3 regions of the Virgibacillus siamensis genome follow, and region 2 is predicted to be linked to each of the others. Evidence: riboswitches for the same ligand, from Rfam matches in the RefSeq annotation. Region 2 holds a riboswitch; each other region holds the start of a gene.
What was found. Region 2 has a riboswitch for thiamine pyrophosphate ahead of B1K71_RS01575 (lipoate--protein ligase family protein). Riboswitches for the same ligand answer to the same signal wherever they lie in the genome.
Positions count from the first base shown of each region.

Region 1: linked by a shared signal. The riboswitch ahead of B1K71_RS07015 (YkoF family thiamine/hydroxymethylpyrimidine-binding protein) and the one ahead of B1K71_RS01575 (lipoate--protein ligase family protein) in region 2 are both predicted to bind thiamine pyrophosphate.
Region 3: linked by a shared signal. The riboswitch ahead of thiT (energy-coupled thiamine transporter ThiT) and the one ahead of B1K71_RS01575 (lipoate--protein ligase family protein) in region 2 are both predicted to bind thiamine pyrophosphate.

Region 1 is NZ_FUIH01000007.1:679,691-681,960, forward strand. Features, by position in the region: gene B1K71_RS07010 (ECF transporter S component) at 1-361, opposite strand, end outside; gene B1K71_RS07015 (YkoF family thiamine/hydroxymethylpyrimidine-binding protein) at 354-956, opposite strand; TPP riboswitch at 1,045-1,146, opposite strand; gene B1K71_RS07020 (ABC transporter permease) at 1,383-2,189, shown strand; gene B1K71_RS07025 (ABC transporter ATP-binding protein) at 2,220-2,270, shown strand, end outside.
Region 2 is NZ_FUIH01000006.1:132,533-134,802, forward strand. Features, by position in the region: gene lipA (lipoyl synthase) at 1-667, opposite strand, end outside; gene B1K71_RS01575 (lipoate--protein ligase family protein) at 670-1,476, opposite strand; TPP riboswitch at 1,544-1,646, opposite strand; gene trpA (tryptophan synthase subunit alpha) at 1,891-2,270, opposite strand, start outside.
Region 3 is NZ_FUIH01000007.1:842,547-844,816, forward strand. Features, by position in the region: gene B1K71_RS07830 (M3 family oligoendopeptidase) at 1-586, shown strand, start outside; TPP riboswitch at 645-745, shown strand; gene thiT (energy-coupled thiamine transporter ThiT) at 865-1,440, shown strand; gene B1K71_RS20255 (hypothetical protein) at 1,516-1,650, shown strand; gene B1K71_RS07840 (hypothetical protein) at 1,782-2,270, shown strand, end outside.

The sequences.
Region 1 (2,270 bases), on a different contig from region 2:
TTCGCAGACGATAATCATGCCATTTCGTTAGGGCAAAGGGTACTTCAGCAGCCGCTCCCTGGATCAGTCCTGTTAAAAGCGTGGATGCACCGCCCGGAGCCCCGGCAAGGATTTCAACGCCAGCAGCAACTACTTCGGAAATTAATGCAGCCCCCGGCTTTCGAATGATATAGGCGGTAATAATGGAAACAATAAACCAAATACCAAAAATAATTTCAAATCCGAACGGTGCGAGTCCAAATGGGAGTAAAATATTCCGCATCCCTTGTCCCAAAAGGGAGAACATCATATATACGACCCCGCATACAACACTTAATACAGACATTAAGACGATTTCTTTTAATTTCCATGTTTTAGCCATGGGTATCAACCCTTTTTGTTGATGGACTATTTGCTGAAATGGTGAAGGTCATGGTAACGTGAGATACCTCTTGTTGTACGTTGTTAAATGCGTCATGCATGGCATGAAAGATATCCTTCACATCTCCATCAAGACGTGTTGCATAATGGTCCGGACTTACCTCAATGCCCTTACTTTTGGCTAAATCAATTTGGTTGTAAATCGCATCCATATATTGCTTATTGCCTAACGGGTAAATGGCAATCTTGCATCCTGCCAGCTGTGAAATGGGCAGGCAGTTTTTCATGTTCACTGGTTCATCCGGTGCGTTCATATAAGCATCTGCGTCAGAATCTCCCGGGCAGCCAATCGAAAAAGTACCGGTCATTGCAATGTGTTCGCCGGATTTTGCGGCATGCAAAAAAATAGCTTTAGTGACATCAAATACTTGCACCATTTTCCCGCGGATGCATGTACTGACGTCGTCTGTCTTTTTCCAGACACTCGAGGTATCAACTTCATTGAGGGTTGATAGAATCAGATCAATAAAATCATCACTCATCGGAAATAAAGTGAATTGACACCCTGTGATTCTTGAATTGCTGCAACTATTCATTCCAATCGCTCCTAACCTTTTGTAAAAATTAAAAAAACTGCATTCCCTAAAGAAATGCAGTCGCGTAATATGTATAAATTAACAACATATATAACGTACTGCACTTCCCCACGCTGGTATTGTCCAGATCGGGTTCCAAGGGTCAAGTAACCTTTCTCAGCCGCATTTTGCAGCTCCCCTAGTGCGTTCATTCAGTTATGCAGTTTTCCTATTTATAAGCGTACTCAATATCACTGCTTTTGTAAAGTCCATCATTACAACTAAACCAAATAAATAGAATTTAGGATTACCGGCCAACCATGATGAAAGCTGGGCGACTTGTAAGTTTAAAGGATTTTAACAGTTTTTATTCCAACAAAACAGCCTATCTTAATCTCACACTTTCTGGGCGGATGCATAGTATAGTCCATGAAAGGTGGCGAGAACATGGAAAACAACCAATCTGCTGTTCAATTGGAGCGTGCTGAGTGGCAGAAAAGACAACGCAATCAGAGGCTGAAAAGTTTATTAACCATTTCATCTCCAATTTTTATTTTGATTCTTTGGGAAATTTTATCACAAACGCATATTATGGACCCGCGCTTTTTCCCACCGCCTTCAGAAATAATTAAGACGTTAATATCGATGGGATCAAGCGGTGAGCTGTTCGTGCATCTTAAAATCAGTTTGGCCCGCATTTTTTCCGGCTTCTTATTGGGGGTAATTCCTGCGATAATTCTTGGATTGCTGATGGGAATGTACTCGCCGATACGACATTTTTTCTCGCCGCTGGTTATGGCGCTTATGCCAATTCCGACACTGGCAATGTTGCCGATTATTTTAATTGTATTTGGAATTGGTGAGTTTTCCAAAATGCTGATTATTGGAATCAGTGTCTTCTTTCCTGTGGTCATTAATACAGCTGCTGGTGTAACAAATATTGACCGGATTTATATTGATGTTGCTAAAAATTATGGTGCGAGTCCGAAAGATTTCTTCTTTAAAATTGCGTTGCCTGGCTCTTTACCGGTAATGCTGGAAGGAATTCAAATGGGGCAGGCGATTGCGTTATTAACAATCGTAGCAGCTGAAATGGTTGCCGCCAACAGCGGGATTGGATATCTCATTTGGGTAAATTATAAAGCTTTCTTATTAACGCAAATGTACGTAGGTCTGGTGCTAATTTCCTTCTTTGGCTACTTCTTCTCCTTATTGTTAAGGGGACTGCAGAGTAAGTTGATTCCGTGGAGATAGCCGATTCAAATGATAGGGAGGGTAACTGGTATGGCACATTCGACTAAAATTACAATTGATCAGTTAACAAAGGTTTTTTAT
Region 2 (2,270 bases):
CATCCATTGCCTGGATAATTTCTTCCTTTTCTTCACCAAGACCAACCATAATACTCGATTTTGTCGGTGTATTTGGTGCAATCTCTTTTACGCGTTGAAGTAATTGCAGTGAACGGTCATACATCGCACGTGCACGCACGCGTTTCGTCAGGCGGCGGACAGTTTCGATGTTGTGGTTAAATATATCCGGTCCACTGTCCATTAGTGTATGCAGGCTTTCATAGTCACCTTTCATATCGGACGGCAATATCTCAATTGTGCAGCCCGGATTCTGATTTCGAACTGCGCGAACGGTGTTGGCAAAGACCTGAGCGCCTCCATCGTTCAGGTCATCACGTGCAACTGCAGTGATGACGACGTGTTTAAGCCCCATTACGCTGACTGAGTCCGCCACACGCTTCGGCTCACCCCAGTCAAGTTCATTCGGCATTCCGGTTTTAACTGCACAAAAGCGGCAACCACGTGTACATGTATCACCAAGAATCATGAATGTTGCAGTTTTGCGTTCGCTCCAGCATTCATGTATGTTCGGGCAGCGTGCTTCCTCACAAACAGTATTCAATCGGTTTTCACGCATCAATTTTTTTAAGCCGCGGTATGATTTATTTGTATTGATTCGTGTTTTCAGCCACTCCGGTTTGCGTATGTATTCTTCCTGTTTTGCCACACTTACACACTCCTTGTTGGTTGTTTGGTTGAGTAGTTGGTTTCGGCTAGATGAAATACTTCGTTCCACTGGCTTTCAGATAGAGTAAATGGTTCAAGCTGAAGATCCAGACCATCTCTGAATCCTTCGTAAAAGGCTTTTTTTACCGTATCATAGGTTTGTTTTTGTTCGGTCAATTGATTAATTGCAGCTGCTTTCTTTGCAAAAGCGCGTCGTTTTCTTGCTTTTACTTCTTCATTTGGAAAGACAAATAAATCAAATAACATGATTTCATCAATGGACAGTGGTATTGACCCATGCTGCAGCAAAACTCCGCGTTTGCGGGTTTGCGCATTTCCGGATAATTTCTTGCCATCCGCAACCATCTCGTAAAATGCCGGGCGTTCAAAGCAGATGGCGCTTCTCTCTCTGGACAGATCTTCAGCGTAATTTGCCTCAATTCCCAGGTTTTTGTATCCTTGAATGATTCCTTTGGATAAAACATAGTATGCTTCCTGGATGGATGACGGGATACCCGGGTTTTTTTCGGAAATGACGATGCTGTAAGTCAGTTCATCATCATGCAGTACAGCGCTTCCGCCTGTCAGTCGCCGTACGTGCTGGCATTGATGTTTTTGCAGGTTGCGGTAATTAATTTCGGCATCCTTTTGAAAATGACCGAGTGACAGGCTTGGTTTTTTCCAACCGTAGAATCTTAGGACAGGCGGGATTTTTCCTTCACTATGCCAATTTAACAAAGCTTCGTCCAAAGCCATGTTTACGGAAGCATCATGAAACCCGCTGTCCAAGATTCCCCATTTTCCATGCATTATGTAACCTCCTTTATATTGATTCCGGATAATATAAAACTGCAGCCATATGGATGCAGTCGGATGATTTGTTATGACTGCACTTTCCCACGCTGGTATTATCCGGTTCGGGTTCAAGGGTCAGAACAACAAAGTCCTTCTCAGCCAATCTAGCTCCCCTAGTGCTAAAAAATGGAATTCAATTATTAATAATTATCTTAACGGGTATTTTTCATAATGTAAAGCATCCATTTTAGCTGAAGCCTCTATAATGATTTATCCACGGTTCCGGGGGGATATCCACGAATTTGAACTAGATATTCACGGTTCCAGGGCGGGTATCCACGAATTTAAGATAGATATCCACGATTTCTTACTTTACGTCCGCAAAACTAGTCACACCCGGGGGAAGACCCGGATGTGACTAATCTATATTTAGACACTCTCCTCGAGCAATTGTTGGACGTTTTCCGTTTTTCCCTCGTGTAAAAAATTAACAATGGTACTGCCGATGACGACCCCGTCACATGCTTCAGCAAGTTCATGTGCTTGAGAACTGGTAGAAACACCAAATCCGGCCAGGACCGGCTTATCGGTATAGTTTTTTAGTTTTTGAAGATAGTTTTTTACGTTGCTGTCATGCGTGGTTCTGGCGCCGGTTGTGCCTGTGACAGCAACAGCATAGAGAAAGCCTTCCGTTCGTTCAGCAATTTTTTGCAGCCGTTCATCAGGTGATGTCATTGCAGCAAGCCGGATATACGAAATGGCATTTTCTTGCAAATCATCTTTTACAATTGCTTCCTCCTCCAGTGGAA
Region 3 (2,270 bases), on a different contig from region 2:
TATGCATGGACTGAACCAGGGATACTCAATGAATGTAGCGGAGACAGCCTCAACGTTTGCTGAAATGATTGTTGCTGATGCATCCGTCAAAAACGCGTCAGACACGGAGGAAAAGAAATCATTGCTCGAGACGAAAATTCAGCGGAGTATTGCCTTTTTCATGAACATTCAGGCAAGGTTTAACTTTGAGCAGCGTTTCTATGAAGAACGGAAAAATGGTATGGTACCAGTGGAACGGTTAAATGAGTTGATGGTGGAGGCACAAAAAGATGCATATGGAGATTCCATCACTGATTATGATCCAAATTTCTGGGCATCCAAACTGCATTTTCATATAACCGGTGTACCATTTTATAACTTCCCGTACACGTTTGGCTATTTATTCAGTCTTGGCATTTACGCACATGCACAAGAACTTGGCGGCGATTTTGAAGATGACTACATTGCACTGCTTCGGGATACCGGACGGATGACGGTGGAAGATTTGGCCGCGAAGCATCTGGATGTAGATCTGACAAAACCCGATTTCTGGGAGAGCGCAATTGCCCTTTGTGTAAAAGATGTTGAAGAATTTATGAAACTATAATTTTGTCATTCCGCTTCAGGTACGATATAATACAATTAACATAAAAAGCAAATTAATAGAAGCCTTCAGGGGGAGCCAAACGGCTGAGAGTGAACAAGTTGTTCTTACCCTTTGAACCTGTTAGTTAATACTAGCGTAGGGATGGTGGCTTTTTTTGATGGATTACATTAGCGATGTGAGCGGATTCCCCATCAGGAAGCTTCCCCTTGGCATTGCTTTTTTTGTGTGCAAAAATCATGTTGGCGACCGTGCCGACAGGGAAGGGGAGGCAGATAGTTGTGCAATCGAAGCGTACACTGTTTTTAGTGGAGGTTCCTATTTTTACAGCTTTGGCGCTGTTATTGGATATGATTCCGTTCTTATCTTTTAAAATATGGGCGCAGGGCGGCTCGGTATCGTTTGCTATGATTCCGATATTTATTGTTGCATTCCGCTGGGGGCTGAAAGGCGGTCTTTTATCAGGATTTTTATGGGGAGTTCTGCAAATAATGTTTGGTGCATATATATTGACACCTCTTCAGGGATTTCTTGATTACATTGTGGCATTTACGGTGCTTGGTCTTGCCGGCGCGTTTGCCAAACCGGTTCGAAATGCCATCCGCAAAGGTAATGGAAAGAGCAGTTTTCTGTATATTGCACTTGGTGTTTTTATTGGAACCGGGCTGCGTTTTTTAGCGCATTTTGCTGGTGGGATAGCATTTTTTGCAGAAGCAGCTCCAAAAGGACAACCCGTATGGCTGTATTCGCTGCTTTATAATGGCTCCTATATGCTGCCGTCATTTATTTTGACTGCTGTGCTTGTGTTTCTGTTATTCTATAAGCAACCGAAAACATTAATCGAATCTACCCATTAAAATTATCCGCTCACCATTTTTAGTCCTTTGCATGCAAGGGACTATTTTTCTATACTAAAGAAAGAGGTGATATTAATGAGAGAGTTAATCGGTGCGTGTCAGGCATGCGGGAAAAATGTTTACTGTGAAAATGGCTTTTTTGATGGTGAGCAGATAGACGGCAGGCTGTTATGTAATGATTGTGCCGAAGGGGAAGTATCATCAGATTAAGAAGCTATTAAGAAGGATATTATTTTCGCGCATTTCGTCTGTAATATATAAACCAATAGACCCTCTCCATTGACACCACTCTCCCGTTTTGTGCATAGGCTATAGCACATTCAAAAAAGGAAGTGGTTGCAATGGAGCTGACCATCTCACATTGGTTATACGGTTTATTCACATTGATTATTATACTGACAATGATTTTCCGGAAAGGAGTTGTACTCCCTTCATTACTCGGGACGTTCGTTATTGCTTGGGTATATAATGGAAATATTGTTGATGGGTTTATTTCGATATTTAATGCCAATCTGGTTGCAGCAAAGGAATTGTTTAGCATCTTTTTGATTATTACATTCATGATGGCGCTGCTACATTCGCTCCGTGATCTTGGGGCGGACAGGAAAATGATTCAGCCAATCCAGAAGGTAATGGTCAATGGTCATGTGTCATTTTTTGTTCTGATTGGCGTTACGTATGTCATTTCGTTATTCTTTTGGCCGACACCGGCAGTGCCGCTCATATGTGCATTGCTTGTTCCTGCTGCCATCCGTTCAGGTCTTCCTGCACTTTTGGCTGCGGTTGCCGTAGCACTGGCGGGACAGGGGATGGCGCTGTCATCGGATTAT